Regions from separate parts of the Fictibacillus sp. 26RED30 genome, predicted to be linked through region 1. Evidence: riboswitches for the same ligand, from Rfam matches in the RefSeq annotation. Region 1 holds a riboswitch; each other region holds the start of a gene.
What was found. Region 1 has a riboswitch for S-adenosylmethionine ahead of IHV11_RS07790 (homocysteine synthase). Riboswitches for the same ligand answer to the same signal wherever they lie in the genome.
Positions count from the first base shown of each region.

Region 2: another riboswitch for S-adenosylmethionine. It lies ahead of IHV11_RS14010 (sulfite oxidase-like oxidoreductase); the one in region 1 lies ahead of IHV11_RS07790 (homocysteine synthase).
Region 3: another riboswitch for S-adenosylmethionine. It lies ahead of IHV11_RS16475 (PLP-dependent aspartate aminotransferase family protein); the one in region 1 lies ahead of IHV11_RS07790 (homocysteine synthase).
Region 4: another riboswitch for S-adenosylmethionine. It lies ahead of IHV11_RS10675 (2,3-diketo-5-methylthiopentyl-1-phosphate enolase); the one in region 1 lies ahead of IHV11_RS07790 (homocysteine synthase).

Region 1 covers NZ_JACZDV010000001.1:1,510,659-1,514,895, reverse strand. Annotated here, with positions in the region: SAM riboswitch class I at 113-217, opposite strand; gene IHV11_RS07795 (sulfite exporter TauE/SafE family protein) at 430-1,329, shown strand; SAM riboswitch class I at 1,372-1,476, shown strand; gene IHV11_RS07790 (homocysteine synthase) at 1,593-2,906, shown strand; gene IHV11_RS07785 (polysaccharide deacetylase family protein) at 3,094-3,882, shown strand; gene IHV11_RS07780 (GntR family transcriptional regulator) at 4,078-4,237, shown strand, end outside.
Region 2 covers NZ_JACZDV010000002.1:261,877-266,113, reverse strand. Annotated here, with positions in the region: gene IHV11_RS14025 (vWA domain-containing protein) at 1-609, shown strand, start outside; gene IHV11_RS14020 (hypothetical protein) at 663-854, opposite strand; gene IHV11_RS14015 (hypothetical protein) at 1,032-1,322, shown strand; gene IHV11_RS14010 (sulfite oxidase-like oxidoreductase) at 1,353-2,021, opposite strand; SAM riboswitch class I at 2,125-2,232, opposite strand; gene IHV11_RS14005 (hypothetical protein) at 2,297-2,512, opposite strand; gene IHV11_RS14000 (S8 family peptidase) at 2,704-3,882, opposite strand; gene IHV11_RS13995 (hypothetical protein) at 4,218-4,237, shown strand, end outside.
Region 3 covers NZ_JACZDV010000003.1:116,194-120,430, forward strand. Annotated here, with positions in the region: gene IHV11_RS16470 (aliphatic sulfonate ABC transporter substrate-binding protein) at 1-315, opposite strand, end outside; gene IHV11_RS16475 (PLP-dependent aspartate aminotransferase family protein) at 481-2,271, opposite strand; SAM riboswitch class I at 2,456-2,571, opposite strand; gene IHV11_RS16480 (hypothetical protein) at 2,748-3,149, opposite strand; gene IHV11_RS16485 (hypothetical protein) at 3,198-3,857, opposite strand; gene IHV11_RS16490 (nitroreductase family protein) at 4,097-4,237, opposite strand, start outside.
Region 4 covers NZ_JACZDV010000001.1:2,082,096-2,086,332, reverse strand. Annotated here, with positions in the region: gene IHV11_RS10685 (carbon-nitrogen family hydrolase) at 1-782, opposite strand, end outside; gene IHV11_RS10680 (pyridoxal phosphate-dependent aminotransferase) at 804-1,970, shown strand; SAM riboswitch class I at 2,241-2,359, shown strand; gene IHV11_RS10675 (2,3-diketo-5-methylthiopentyl-1-phosphate enolase) at 2,437-3,678, shown strand; gene IHV11_RS10670 (2-hydroxy-3-keto-5-methylthiopentenyl-1-phosphate phosphatase) at 3,675-4,237, shown strand, end outside.

The DNA.
Region 1 (4,237 bases):
CGGAAAGCGAGTATCTGCAACGGAAATCAACTCTTTCAAAAGCAACAATGAATATGAAAACAACAATAAAAAAACCTTCCCATTTCGGAAAGATAGTGGAGGTAAACATATTACCTTATCTTCCAAAATGTAAATACATTCTGCTGGAGTTAGCACCTTACAAACGCAGGTTGCCGGGTTTCATCGGGCCAGTTCCCTTCACCACTCTGGATAAGAGTTTAAATTTTATAAAATCATAACATATCTGAAGTGGATATCAAGACCTATTTTTTCATTTTTCTATTTTTAAAAAAAATTAAACAAACAGTTGACTTTTTATGTTTTTGAATCATATAGTAATAACTAAAATTTAATCCGTATCGCTGATCGGAAAACCGAAGGCTCTTAACACTACTTGTTAAGGGCCTTTTTATTTTGAGGAGGAAAAGTATGAAAAAGTTGATTGTATTAGCTCTAATTGGTCTTTTTGCACAGTTAATTGATGGATCACTCGGTATGGCTTATGGGGTTACATCTACATCTTTGCTCTTAGTAGCTGGAATTGCTCCTGCAGCTGCATCTGCGTCCGTACATCTTGCCGAAGTCGTAACCACTGCCGCATCCGGCGCTTCACACATTAAATTCGGAAATGTTGATCGGCAAGTTGTTACTCGATTAATTTTGCCGGGTTCGATCGGAGCATTTGTAGGTGCTTGTTTTTTAAGCAACCTTCCTGGAGATCTAATAAAGCCGTATATCTCTATCTTTTTAATTATCCTCGGTATATATATCTTATATCGTTTTCTGTTTAAACTTGGAGAGAAGAAAGCGAAAGTAAATGGTAAACCTTTTACAAAGAAACAGCTTATTCCACTTGGATTAGTAGCTGGTTTTTTAGATGCTACAGGTGGAGGAGGCTGGGGTCCGGTCACCACTCCAGTCCTAATGGCAAAACAAGACATGAAAACCAGGAAGGTAATCGGTTCTGTAGATACTAGCGAATTTGCTGTAGCTGTATCTGCTTCAATTGGATTTTTCATCGCACTCGGCTGGGAACAAGTTGAATGGCTATGGGTTGGTGCATTGATGCTAGGAGGAGTGATTGCGGCTCCTATTGCTGCATGGCTAGTTCGTCTCATTCCTTCTCACATATTAGGGGTACTAGTTGGTGGATTAATTATTATCACCAATACCCGCACCCTTCTTCATACTCTAGGCGTTTCACATAACATGTTGTTTTCGATCTACTTTGTTCTTGTTGCTTTTTGGGCAGTAGGGATTATCTATGCGGTAAAAAGCAATTCAGAAAATAAAAATCCGGAATTTTTAAAAAATTCAGTTGACTATTGAGAATGACCTATGTATTATAAATCTTAATTCAATATTCAAATCTTCTTATCCAGAGAGGCTGAGGGACTGACCCTATGATGCCCGGCAACCAGCGGAAACGCATGGTGCTAATTTCAGCAGAACAATGAATGTTCTGAAAGATGAGACTTCGATCGGGTGAAATCATCGGGACCTCTTCTTTTGGAAGAGGTCTTTTTTTCTGGGATAAGTTGAAACTGAATGCGATTGGATACAAAAAAATGACGTTGAGGAGAGATTTGAAAATGACTGATCAAAATGCAAAAAGACAGTATGGGTTTGAAACGATTTCTTTACATGAAGGTCAAAAAGTTGATCCGACTACAGGAGCTCGTGCTGTTCCGATCTACCAGACCACTTCCTATCAATTCAATTCAACAGAGCACGCAGCGAACTTATTTGCCCTAAAAGAGTTCGGAAACATATATACGCGTTTGATGAATCCAACGCAAGATGCGTTTGAACAGACCATTGCAAAACTTGAAGGTGGTGTTGGTGCTCTTGCTCTTGCTTCCGGCCAGGCTGCCATTACAAATGCTATATTCAATATCGCTGGCTCTGGTGATGAAATCGTCGCTTCCACCTCTCTATATGGTGGAACGTATAACCTGTTCTCTGTCACTCTCCCCAAGCTCGGCATCCAGACACAATTCGCTGAAATTGATAATCTTCAATCGTTTAAAGACGCTATTACAGAAAAAACAAAAGCCGTATACATTGAGACCATCGGGAATCCAAAAATCGATGTAGCCGACATTCAAGCGATTGCTGACATCGCACATGACGCAGGAGTTCCTCTTATTGTAGATAATACGTTGGCTACGCCTTACCTTTGTCGCCCGATCGAACATGGAGCGGATATCGTTGTTCATTCTGCAACAAAGTTCATCGGAGGACATGGTACTTCAGTAGGTGGAGTTATCGTCGATTCTGGAAAATTTGATTGGAGCAATGGGAAATTCCCAGGCTTGACTGAGCCAGATTCAAGTTATAAAGGAATTGTGTATACGGATGCATTTGGTCCACTTGCTTATATTCTAAAAGCACGTGTTCAGCTGCTTCGAGATCTAGGTTCGTCTATCGCACCGTTCAACTCCTTTCTATTTATTCAAGGATTGGAAACACTTGCTCTTCGTATAGAACGTCATGTTGAAAATACATTGAAAGTAGCGAAGTTCCTAGAGAGTCATCCATCGGTCGATTGGGTAAATTACGCAGGGCTTCCAAGCAGCCCTTACTATGAACTTGCCCAAAAATACCTCCCTAAAGGCGCGGGTGCAATTTTAACATTCGGGGTTAAAGGCGGTGTAGACGAAGGTAAAAAGTTGATCGAAAATGTTAGCATCTTCTCTCACCTGGCAAACGTGGGAGATTCAAAATCATTGATCATCCATCCAGCTAGCACCACTCATCAACAACTCTCTGAAGAAGAACAAAGAAAATCAGGCGTAAGTCCAGAACTAATCCGTCTTTCGATCGGAATTGAAACAGTAGATGATCTAATATATGACTTAGATCACGCATTAAAAGCGATCTCACTTTCTCCAAGTGGATTGTAGATTACAACGATTAAGCTGTTCAAGAAATCCTTTGAGCAGCTTTTTTGTTGCCAAGACTCTTCTCCTGTTAGCGAGCACCTTAGACGGAAATCAGCTTTATGAACAAACTTGTATACAGATACAGCTTTGTCATAAATCAGTTTCTCCTTACAAATACTATTGGTAACAAATTTTAGAATGAGGGCTCATGATGTCTACCATTGTAAAAATGATTGTTTCCATGTTTTTATGTCACATTCTTTTTTTCGGACCAAAAGTCAATGCAGGTGTAGTAAATCGTTTTGAAGTAGAGAAATATGGAGATGTAATCTGGGAAGTCCCTTCAAAAAAGAAACAAGTTGCGATTACATTTGACGATGGACCAGACCCCGTATACACCACTCAGATCTTAGATGTTCTTAAAAAGGAAGGTGTTCATGCAACATTCTTTCTTATTGGAAAGCGGGTTGAGAAGTATCCAGAAATCGTGAAAAGAGAGCTAAAAGAAGGACATGAAATCGGCAACCATACGTATAATCACCCTAGTTTCCACACCATTTCAAGGCATAAAGTTGTGGTTGAAACAAGAAAGACCGAGCACCTTCTCGATCCTGCTCATCATTCAGATTACATAAAATTGTTTCGACCTCCAGGCGGAACTGTTACAGAGAACAGTTTAAAAGTCTTAAAAAAAGAAGGATACAAAGTTATCCTATGGTCTTGGCATCAAGATCCCCGTGATTGGACAAATCCAGGATCTGAAAGGATCGCCAGACACATCCTAACGAATTTAAAAAACGGAGATATTATCCTTTTGCATGATTCTGGCGGTAATCGCAGTCAAACGGTTGCTGCATTAAAGATTATCCTTCCTAAGCTTAAGGAAATGGGTTATGAAATTGTAACGGTTGATGAACTATTAAAAATGCACCCACGATACAATGAGTTCCACGAAACTGAAGTGAAGAAAGAAGAAGCCCCGTTATTAATCGAATAAAGAGTGAAAAGAACAAATTTTATGATTATATTGTTCTTTTCTTTTTTATTTAAACCTCCCTACTGCTCACTTTGTTCAGACGCTTGCTCACTATTTGTTTTTAACATTAAATAAAAGCGCTTGCATTTTATAATCACTGTACTATAATACTACTTGTATACAAGTATACTCGTTCTACAAAAGGAGGTTATTAAGTTGAACGATTCTATGGAATTTCTTTATCCTGAAAAGTGGCTTTCCAAAGCTTCTACTGGGGAACGTGTCGCATGTGAACTAAGAATGAGGATTATCTCGGGACTCATTGAAAGCGGTACCACTCTTTCTGAAAATAAATTAGCTGCTGAGTATAATGTAA
Region 2 (4,237 bases), on a different contig from region 1:
CAGGAATCTCCACAAGAACTCGATACGACGTTCACGCTCCTCGTCGACTGTTCAGCGTCCATGTTCAACAAGATGGAAGAAACGCAAAAAGGGATCGTGCTTTTTCATGAAACGTTAAAAGCTCTTCGGATTCCGCATTCTGTAGTTGGCTTTTGGGAAGATGCAGCAGATGCTTCTACTAACGATCAGCCGAATTATTTTCATGATGTGATCTCCTATCGTAACTCTCTGCATCAATCGGGAGCGCCGATCATACAGCTCGAACCACAAGAAGATAACCGTGACGGCTACTCCATCCGACGTATGGGTGAGGAGCTCGCAAAGCGTCCAGAGCAGCAAAAGATTCTGCTCGTTTTCTCAGACGGTGAACCAGCGGCTTTCGATTATGAATCGCATGGCGTACTCGATACACATGAAGCAGTCACTCGTACACGAAAGCATGGGATCGAAACGATTGGTATGTTTATCGCAAACGGAGAGATTACAGAGGAAGAAGAGAAGTTAATGCAGAACATCTATGGTCCGCAAAATGTAGTTGTGCCAAGTGCTTCGGAGCTTGTCGACTATTTGATGCCTGTACTTCGTAAGCTCCTTTTCAAATCTTTATAAAACGCCAAAACGCCTGGGGTAGTTAACCCCGAGGCGTTTTTTTTATGTATGTATCAATATTCCAGTAGCTTCAGCCATGCAAAGATTACTCCAACAAACCCCGTGTAGCTAAAGATCCTAACAGACCATTCTGGTAAGGCTGTTCGAAGTACGCTTGAAAATATGCCGACCACAATGATTGCGGCAAGTAAGATGTAAATGGAAATGATATCGAACGGAATACGAAAAGACAGCCATTGTTCCATCGCCAAACCTCCCTAGTAAGGATAATATCGGACAAAATGCCTATACATTAAGAACAATTCACGAAAAAAGCCGAATTTTTATGTGTTCGAAAATCGGGATATGAAGGGTAACATCGGGCACCGCAAATAGGGCAAACGCATATAGTATTACTAATTCAGGTGTTAGGAGTGAATGATGTGAATCAACGTGTAGTAGACGTCATTTTAGCAGAAGCAGAAGAAGAATACTTATCAAATAATAAAGATGGTACCACGTTTGCTGCAGAACTCGCCTTACTCGCCTCAACGCTTGTGACCGCGGGGGATTTTCTAGCTACGTTCAGTGCAGCGATCGCTCTCAGACAAGTGTATATCGATCAAGCGAACGATCTTAAAGACCAGCAAGAACAAGAAGCTCAGATGAAAGACATCCAAGATCAGATTACAGCGCTAAAAAATGAGATTAAAATGCTGAGGGGAAGAAAATAAACGTTCTTCCCCCTAATTTTTCATTTGGGATCAATCATACTCTTTCTTTTTCCACTCATCTTCAGGCATCTCAAATTCATCGCTCGAAAATCGTTCTTCTTTGAACGGGTCGCCGTACATATGAAAGCCGTTCTGCTCCCAAAAGCCTGGCTGATCCTCATCTAAGAACTCGAACTTACGAATCCACTTTGCACTTTTCCAAAAATAAAGATGCGGAACGATGAGACGAAGCGGAAACCCATGCTTTTCCGTTAACGGCTTGCCGTCAAAAGAGTGCGCAAGAATCACATCATCGCGTAACAGATCTTGGATAGGAACATTCGTCGTATAATCGTAATCAGCGTGGACCATCACAAACTTTGCTTTTGAATCCACATTTAAGTGCTTTAAAAAGTCAGTAAATTTAACACCTTCAAACGCATTGTCGAACCGTGACCATCTCGTCACACAGTGAATATCTCTTACTACTGTCGTTTGAGGCATCTTCATGATGTCTTCAAAACTAAATTCGACACGTTTTCCTACGAGTCCTTCTACAGATAACGACCATTTTTTCATATCGTAAACAGGAACGTCCCCCTCATGAAGAATAGGGAACTTTTTTGTTTCAACCTGCCCAGGAGGCAGGCGGTTCTCTAGTTTTTCATCGACTTGTGGGACACGCATCTTTTTAATGCGATTCGCTTTGTTAAGGTCCATACATGAACATCCTTTCTTTAGTGCGATTGATTCCATTTGAGGTAGCAAAACAAAAAACGCCCTCTTTTATAAAAAAAAGAGGACGAATGGTTCTGTTCACATCCTCTTATCTTTCAGTCTGTAAAACTGTTAGATGTAGCACCGTGCCTAACAAATTAGGTGGTTGCCGGGCTTCATAGGGCTAATTCCCTCCGCCTGCTCGAAATAAGAGACCGATTAATCGGCTTAAAAACGATATGTAAGTTACAACTATTATACAGTCAGGACATGAAAAATCAACTCGAAATGAGATCAGCCACAAAAGACATCTCACGAGAAATGCCTAGATACAGAACGACCACTCCAAAAACCGCAGTGCTGATCAAGAAAAAGTACACGATCTTTTCTTCTGCTTCCTTTTCACTCTGCCTTTTTTCCGTTTCCGTCGACTCACTCTTGCCAGAACCTTGAGACGTTTTTTTCTTTTGCTTACCTTTACCAAGACCAAACATAGCTGAAATCCTCCGCTTCTTACAGATGTTTCTGTTAACAGTTTTTCATGAAAGAGGAGGTTTTAAACCGTACACGTTACATTTATAGAAGGAAATTGAAGTTGTCACCTATAAAAAAACGAAAATAAAAAACCTCCAGAAGTGATAAACACTAACTTCCAGAGGTTTGGGAACATTTTTATTTATATCAATTACTGCTGAACAGCTGCCGCTGCATTTACGCGTCCGTTTTGGAACTGGCTGCCTGTTCCGGATACAGGATCAGCTGTGTTTTCAAGCGCTGCACGGATTTGAGAAGCACTCTTACCTTGAGCCGCCAGAAGTCCTGCTACACCCGCAACAACTGGTGATGCCATAGACGTTCCTGAGAAACTCGCATACTGGTTATTTGGTGTTGTTGAATAGATGTTAACACCTGGCGCTGCGATATCAACCCACGTACCGAAATTTGAGAATGAAGCTTTACGGTCGTTTTGATCAGTAGCCGCAACCGCGATCGCGTTCGTATAATAAGCAGGATAGCTAGGAGAAGATACGCCCTCATTTCCTGCAGCAGCAATGACTATAGAACCTTTGCCCCACGCATAATCAACTGCAGATTGAAGCGTTTGTGTGCCGCCTGCTCCACCAAGACTTAAATTGATAACTTGCGCACCTTGATCAGCTGCGTAACGAATGCCTTGAGCGACGTCATCTAAAGATCCGCTGCCGTTCGCATCAAGTACTCGAACTGCTAGAATAGAAGCTTTTGGAGCAAGACCTGCGATTCCCACTCCGTTATTTGTGTTCGCAGCCGCGATACCGGCAACGTGTGTACCGTGCTCGTTCTCATCCAATGGATCGTTATCGTCATCTACATAGTCGGCACCTTTAATGACTTTCCCAGCAAGGTCTGGGTGGTTATAGTCAACGCCTGTGTCAATTACAGCAATTTTTACAGAGGAAGAGCTCTGCGTAGTATCCCAAGCTTGCTCAGCTCCTACTTTTTGTGGCGCATATTGCTGACTTTGATAAGCAGGATCGTTTGGTACATAGCTTGCATGGAACGTTAAGTTAGGTTCCGCATACTCAACAGAGTCAAGATTTTCATAGTTCTTGATCGCATCTGTCACACTGCCGTCTACTTTTACGACTGTAAAGTCTTTTGTAACCTCAACTACTTTACCGCCAAGTTGTGAAACTTTGTTTTTCGTATTAGCTGCTGCTGAAACAGAATCTTTAAAATGAACAATAATTTCTTGTGAAGCAGCTTTCGTTGCAGCCGGTGTAAAGGAAGCTTTCGACACCTCCGAATTTGCAGCAGATGCTGGCAATGCTAATGAAACAAGTAGTGGTAATGTTGCGGCAGTCGCCACGAAACGCTTTAACATAAAAATCACTCCTCTGTTGTATTTACCAAGCAAGCTTGGCTCCGATGGTAAGGAATTCAACAATTTTCAACAAAACCCTTTAATACTATTCGAAAATAATGATTATTTACCAAAAGACTACAATCACAGAGAAGATATTACTACAAGAGATTCTAGGTCCGCATGACCTATTTATTATCTTAAAATATAAAGTGGGTAGGTGATAAGTCTCAAATTCGACAGAAAGCGCATTCAGTCTCATCCCCTTAAACAGAAACATAGGACTACTTTGAAGAATGGTGTAAGGTAAAAGGGAAAGAAAAAAGAAATTTTTTATTTGAGGAGGAGGAATACAGATGGCACGTTTACCAGAAGT
Region 3 (4,237 bases), on a different contig from region 1:
AGCACCTTTGTCTTTTGCGATTAAAGCTGCGGCACCAGCTGTCGATCCAAAATCAACGCTATCTGAATTCAAAAATTCGAGCGCTTTATTACTTCCCTGACTCTGAACCCATTCCACTTCAATGCCATCTTTTTTGAATGTCTCTTCTGCCCAGCCAAACTTTTTGAGTGCTAGACTTGTTGGAGAGTAAAAGGCATAATCAAGTCTAATCTTCTCCGGCTTCTCACCTTCTTTAGCACTGCTGGAACAGCCCGCTAACAATAAAGCGCCTGCTATGCTTAAAGCTAGTGCTGCTTTCTGCCAAATCTTCATCATGTCTTTCCCTCCACGTTTCTCTCTTTTTGTCATTAAATTTTTATTGCTACGGCCGTTCGTATCATTCCATCACTGAAAATTTGATTGGAGCGTAAGATGCGAACCTCCTAGAGCGAGCGGAAATCAACCATATTCAATAGTGACCAAGTACAATATTTAACCTTACTAAAGTTCACACGCATACGTTGAAATGGTACCTCTTAGTCGTTGTGCTTCTTTATAGGTGCATCTGTTATGCACCACATCAATACCAGCTTCTTTCGCGATTTTTGCAGCCTCTGGTGAGATGACACCTTCTTGCAGCCAGAACACTTTTGGTTGTGTGATCGCTGCTTCTTTTGCGAGCTCGATCGCGGCTTCCGGACTTCTAAATACTTGAACAACATCTATCGGAAACGGAATGGATTTTAAATCTGGATACGCTTTTTCATCAAGCACTTCGGTTTCTCTTGGATTAACAGGAACGATTTTATAGCCAAGTCGCTGCATCTTTCTAGCTAATCGATGGCTAGGTCTTGCAGGATTGGAACTGAGTCCCACGATCGCTAGCGTCTTAGGTCGTTGAATTTCCTGTCCATTCTCAACTGCTCTATAAAGTGATGATTGCAATGCCCAACGAATGACACCTTCGTCATTAATCGTGATCTCTGTTTTATCCGCTCCGATTCCTGTAGCGGTTTGTATCGCACGATCAAGATCATTCGTAAGATCTTTTACGGATTCAAGTCCGATCGATAACCGAATAAGTTCTTCCGTTACACCTGTTGCTACTAATTCGTCTCCGCTCAGCTGTTGATGAGTGGTAGAAGCAGGGTGGATAATCAATGATTTTGCATCACCAACATTTGCAACATGTGACCATAATGAGATGTTGTTAATGACCTTACGTCCTGCATCACGCCCGCCTTTAATTCCAAAGTTTACGATCGAACCAAAACCGTTGCTTAAATATTTTTTCGCAAGCTCATGACTTCTGTGCGAAGAAAGACCAGGATATGAAACCCAATCTACTGCTGGATGTTTTTCCAGATGCTCTGCCACTTCTTGTGCGTTCTTCGCATGTTTTTCCACTCGTAGATGCAGTGTTTCTAAACCTTGTAGAAGGAGAAATGCATTGTGTGGACTTAAACAAGCTCCGAAATCTCGTAAAAGCTGAACGCGTAATTTAGTCGCGAAAGCCAATGTTCCAAAATCATTCGCGTATCTGAGTCCGTTATAGCTGTTATCTGGCTCAGTGAATCCTGGGTATTTATCTGAATTCCAATTAAAGCGTCCTCCATCCACTACAACACCGCCAATTGCGGTTCCATGTCCGCCAATCCATTTTGTAGCTGAGTGGATTACGATGTCCGCTCCAAAGCTTATTGGCTTTGTTACATATGGTGTTGCAAATGTATTATCGATAATTAGAGGTACATCGTTTTCATGCGCAATATCTGCCACTGCCTCAATATCTAATACGTTAAGACTGGGGTTCCCGATCGTTTCAGCAAAAAATGCTTTCGTGTTTGGAGTAACCGCGTTTCGGAAGTTCTCTGGATCCTCTGCATCAACAAACTTTACGTTGATTCCGTATTTCGGAAGAGTAGTAGAAAATAGGTTGTAAGTTCCTCCGTATAGATTCGTAGCTGCAATAATTTCGTCTCCTGCGTGTGCGATGTTTAAGATGGCAAGCGCGATAGCTGACATACCAGAAGAAGTAGCTACAGCTGCAACACCATCTTCTAGAAGTGCAACTCTTTTCTCAAAAACATCAACAGTTGGATTTCCGATTCGGCTGTAGATGTTTCCTGGCTCATCAAGCGCGAAAAGGCTTTGCGCATGGTCTGTATCAGAAAAAACATAGGAAGTAGTTTGATAGACAGGTACCGCTCGTGATCCTGTCGTTGGGTCAGGCGCTTGGCCCCCATGTAATAGCAATGTTTCAATATCGTATCCGTCAAAAGATTTTGTCATAATAATCGCTCCTTCTTATTATTCAAATAAAATCTATAGGAAAACTAGGGATAAAGATTAATGCTTTTCCCTTTTGCTATATTCAATTTTTAAAATGAAATAAGTGACTAAGTGATGTTTGTGCTTGAAGTATGATAAGGGGAAAAAGAAAAACCCCCTTCCTAAGAAGAGGGTTTTGGTCCTCCTCTTATCTTTCAGATCAAAAAAGATCTGTAGGAATTGGCACCTTTCCAAACCAAATGTGGTTTGTTGGTTGCCGGGCTTCATCGGGCCTAGTCCCTCCGCCTCTCTGGATAAGAGATATTCAAATTATGTTTAACACATTAACGTGCTGATGTTTGTTTTGTTCTTGAATAGGATTATAGAGTAAGATGTTTTAAAAAGTCAACCGTTTTTTGAAAAATCATAAAAGTATTACAAAAGAATGAGTGTTCAACTGTCAGCTTTGAATTAAGATTATGCCCATGCTATGCCGGTTATGCTAACTTTGTTCCACTTTTTTCATCAAACCATTGAAACTCTTCGATTTTTTTTACAAGTTCCGCTATTCGATTGGCAATGGCTTCTCTTTCTCCGTAACGAATTTTCTGTTCGGACGATAATTCATCAATCTGAAGTAGTTGCCAATGAGTTACAGTTAGATCCGTAAGTTGAATAAACTCTTCTTGTTTCACTCGACGCTTTACATCTAGATCTCCATTAGAATAACCTTCTAAAAATCCGTCAGCTATTCTTTTCAAACGGTCTTCAAAGCGATCAAATTCATGTCGTGCATAACGCGGTGCATTAAAAAATGTTGGAAACAACGTCCGATAATTATTAAGAAAATTCCCAGCAAGCGAATCTCCGCTATATAAGATTGGTACAGGATCAATCAAACAGACAGTGCCATCTGAATGCAGCAATATATTCTCTGGAGATGTATCTTAATTAGTAAATACAACCGTATGATCCGTAATCTCTCTATCCTCCATGCAAGCTTGTAGGTTTACTAAAGCTGATGAAGAAATGGCCCCCTCATACGTTTCTATAAATTTCTTGAATTCATCTATGTATTCATTGTTTTCTTCTTTCATAGATTCTGAAACATCTGATTGAAATTTGCCTGCAATATGTTTACCGTTCCATGAGAGATAACCAAACCCTTTTAAGCCATGTTGTGCAGTATTCATCTTGCGAAAGAACTCACCAACTTCCGCTCCAATATGAAACGCTTCTACAACCGTTAGTTGATCTAGTTTGATTGCTTTTCCCGCATAAGATTCCACGGTAAACGTTCTGCCTTTTTCTACATGATAATTGAAAAAGTCAGGGCAGATTCCCGGTTTAACTTGGTTAGCTAGCTCATAGTATGCTCTAGTCGCTGCATATTCTGAGTGCATGGCTTCTTCATCAAACTCAACGTTCTTTCCATACGCCTCTGTCTTCGGAAAACGAACAACCACAGCATCTCCAGTGCGTAGCTGAACAAGATAAGCAAGATGCCAAGCCCCTTCACCTAAATACTGAACCTGAGTCGGATCTTTAAGTTCCTCTAATCCACTTTTTTGCAGTGCATAATCAATCAAGTCAAATGTCTCTTTCATAAGAAGTTCCTCTTTCTATAATTGAAAATACGTTACATGAAACATATATTCGGTATATGTCGAAAAAAATCCTTTTTTCTTAAGATTAATTGTAGGTCTGAAGTCTTATAGAGGGGTATGAGAGGGGTTCAAGGGGGCATTTCAAAGCGGTGATCCTTGCACTTTTAACATGGCGCTCGTCCAGCGTACTTCTCAGCCGCTGGACGAGCTTATTAAGAATTTTACAGAACCAATTGTCATCAATCTACATATGTGACGATTTCTTCTACAGCTTTTCTTGCGAGTTTTTTCGGTTGATCTTGTGGATGTCCAAGTGAAATAACCATGTTGATCTGTTTCATAGACGGAATTTCCAAAAAGTCGCGAATCGCATCTTGCGC
Region 4 (4,237 bases), 570 kb from region 1:
ATCTCCTCTTCGTGCACAGATCCTTCAGCAATGATATCTCCCCATGGGTCGATAATTAGTGATTGACCAGCGAAGGTGTTTTTAGGGTCGCTTCCAACTCGGTTACAAGCAATAACGTAGCATTGATTCTCTATAGCACGTGCGATAAGCAATGCTCGCCAATGAGATTGTCTTTGAATCGGCCATTCGGCAGGAACGAACAATATTTTTGCCCCTTTTAAGAAAGGAGCACGGATCCATTCAGGAAAACGGATGTCATAACAGATAGCAAGAGTGGAGAGGTTACCGTCGATTGTAAACAGATTGCTATTACTGCCGGGGGAGATATATTTTTCCTCTTCCATAAGTGTAATGAGGTGAGCCTTTGAATAGGTGCCAACCTGTACACCGTTTCTGTTGTAAGTGAATGATGTATTGTAAACTGTGTTGCTTTTACGATACGCGATAGACCCACCGACAATATTAATATCCAGCTCTTTAGATAATCGACTTAACCATTCCTTTGCTTTTTTACCATCATGATCGCTAATCTCACCTAATCGGGTAAGATCATACCCAGTATCCCACAGTTCTGGTAGTACGATCGTATCAGGATTATGATGTTTAACGGCTTTACGAATTTTATTTTCGATGTGTTTATAATTTTCATCAGGTTTCCCATATTGAATGTCAACTTGTATGCAGGCAATTTTCATGATTGTACCCTCCAGGTTGTAAAAAAAGTCTTTACAGAATTTCCTTAAGCGTATAACATAACTGATTAGAATTTCAAGAACATTCAAATTAGACTGGAAGTGATCGTCGTGAAACGTTTTGAGCAGGCAGAAGTGATGGGGAAACTGCCAGAGCAATTTTTCGCCAAGCTTGTAAAAAAAGTATCTTACTATGTAGAGCAAGGCTTTGATGTTATTAATCTAGGACAAGGGAATCCTGATCAACCAACTCCACAGCATATTGTTGATGCATTAAAAGATGGAGCTGATAGACCTGATTTTCATAAGTATTCACCGTTTCGCGGACATGGATTTTTGAAGCAGGCAGCTGCCGATTTTTATAAACGAGAATATGGAGTAACACTCGATCCTGAGAAAGAAGTAGCCGTACTCTTTGGCGGGAAAGTAGGTTTAGTAGAGCTATCGCAGTGCTATTTAAATCAAGGAGATGTTGCACTCGTTCCAGACCCGGGATACCCTGATTATTGGTCAGGTGTTGCAATGGCTGGTGCTACTATGGAGACGATGCCCTTAAGAAAAGAAAATGACTTTCTCCCGAAGTATGATGAAATAGATAAAGAGGTACTGGAAAGAGCAAAGCTTATGTTCTTAAACTATCCGAACAACCCGACTGCAGGTGTTGCCACTGAATCCTTTTTTAAAGAAACAGTGGAACTCGCTAACAAACATGATATTCTCGTGTGCCATGATTTTGCTTATGGAGCAATCGGATTTGATGGACAAAAGCCGGTCAGTTTTCTACAGATAGAAGGAGCAAAGGACGTAGGTATAGAGATTTACACCCTTTCTAAAACGTATAACATGGCAGGATGGCGCGTTGGATTCGCGGTTGGAAACGAAACTGTTATTGAATCTATTAACCTTCTTCAAGATCATTTTTATGTAAGCTTGTTTGGAGCTGTCCAGCACGCAGCGGCTGAGGCATTGAACGGACCACAGCAATGTGTGGATGAACTGGTAGATACATATGAACGTCGCCGAAATGCATTCATCGGACGTTTGAACGAAAACGGCTGGAAGGTAGCATCGCCAAAAGGTTCATTTTTCTGCTGGCTGCCTGTACCTGAAGGGTATACTTCTGAAACTTTCGCAGACTATTTACTTGAGAAAGCACACGTCGTAGTCGCGCCAGGAATCGGATTCGGAAGCGAAGGCGATCGGTATGTACGTGCTGGCCTTTTAACGTCTGAAAAACGTTTGATTGAGGCTGCAGATCGAATTGCTAAATTAATTTAAACCACTCCTTTGAGAATTTATTGGTAACTAGTGTTTACCTCCACTGACATTTGATTGTAGTGCAAGATGGGAGACTCCTGGGGGACGAGTGTGGCAGGTGAGACCCTTAAGGGCGCAAAGCGGCAAGGGGCTCACCGCACGCCCCCCGGAAAGCGAGCATCTGGAACGGAAATCAAATCACTTTCAATACACTGAAGAAAGAAGATAGGGTTGACAGATCCTTCATACCCTGTCATAATCACAATTAAAATTATATTCTAACAATTTGCACTCTTATTAAGAGCAGGTGGAGGGACTAGCCCGATGAAACCCGGCAACCATTCAGTTAATTTTGCTTAACTGAAAACGGTGCTAATTCTTGCAGTCGAACGTTGACTGAGAGATAAGAGGAAGTGGAACTGTCAATATGTAGACACCCCTTCCTCGTGAAGGGGTTTTTTGTGTTTTTGAAAGGAGAACGACAAACATGAGTAAAATTACAGCGACGTACTTAGTACATGATAAGAAAGAGAACTTACAAAAAAAAGCGGAAGGAATTGCACTAGGACTTACAGTAGGTTCTTGGACAGATCTTCCTCAACTTGAGCAAGAACAGCTAAAAAAACATAAAGGGATTGTGGAAGAGGTCATTGAACTTCCTGAAGATCCACGTGCTGATCAATTTTTAGGAAGTAAAAGAACTAAAGGCTTGCTTAAGATTTCCTATCCATCAGCGAACTTTTCAAATGATATTCCAGCAATTCTAACGACGGTTTTCGGTAAACTTTCGTTAGATGGTGAGATCAAGCTCGTAGATTTAGAGTTTGATAGAGAGCTAGAAAAACAATTTCCCGGTCCGAAGTTTGGAATAACAGGAATTCGAGATATCTTAGGCGTACATAACCGTCCACTTGTTATGAGTATTTTTAAAGGGGTACTCGGAAAAGATCTTTCATTCTTCAAGCAGCAATTATATGAGCAGGCCATAGGTGGGGTAGATCTTGTAAAAGATGATGAAATTCTTTTTGAGAATCCACTCACTCCTTTTGAAGAAAGAGTGAAAATCGCTAAAGAAGTATTAAAGTCTGTTCACGAGCGAACAGGCGAAAAGACGCTCTACGCAGTTAACTTAACAGGCAGAACGAGTGAACTTCAAGATAAAGCGAGGCGCGCAGCAGAATTAGGAGCAAACGCATTACTATTTAACGTTTTATCTTACGGACCAGATGTATTGCAAGAACTGGCCGAAGATAAAGAGATTCCACTACCGATCATGGCTCATCCTGCACTATCCGGAGCTATAGGGTCATCATCACTTTACGGAATTGGTTACTCAGTATTATTAGGCAAATTGCTTCGTTATGCAGGAGCAGATCTTGTGTTGTTCCCATCTCCATATGGAAGTGTAGCACTTGATCGTCAAGAAACATTAAGCATTGCGGATGCCTTAACAACAGATAGCATCTTATTAAACAAATCGTTTCCAGTCCCTTCAGCTGGTATCCATCCAGGACTAACTCCGGTTTTATACAATGACTTTGGTTTGGACAGTGTTATAAATGCAGGTGGAGGCATACATGGTCACCCAGATGGAGCTGCCGGTGGAGCACGTGCTTTCCGTCAGGCGATAGATGCCGTTGTTAAAGGAGAAGACTTTGAAAGTTTTGCTGAAAAACATGCAGAACTTCAAAAAGCATTAGAGCTTTGGGGTGGTGTTCCTGTAAAATGACAACTCAACACCGATCGGTAATCTTTTGTGATTTTGATGGGACAGTTACCGAAAAAGATAACATCGTCGCCATCATGGAAGAATTTTCACCTGAGGGATGGCAGCCGATCGTAAATGAAATCTTGAATGAAACGATCTCGATTCGAGAAGGTGTAGGAAAAATGTTTTCCAGAATTCCTTCGGATAAAAAGAAAGAGATTATTGAATTCGTTTTAACACGTTCTAAGATTAGAGATGGCTTTCAGGAATTTATTCAATTTACTCAAAGCGAGAGAATTCCGTTATACATCGTTAGTGGCGGCATTGATTTTTTTGTTCATCCTGTTTTAGAAAACAAGCTAGATTCACAATACGTATTTTGTAATGCCAGTGACTTTACCAGTGACACGATAAAAATCACTTGGCCGAATGCGTGTGATGATCAATGTGACAATGATTGTGGGTGTTGCAAACCGTCTGTTATCAGAAGACTTGAAGAGAAATATTCCCAAGCAGAAAAGATTGTGATCGGTGATTCAATTACTGATCTTCAAGCTTCTAAGATGGCTGATGTTGTTTT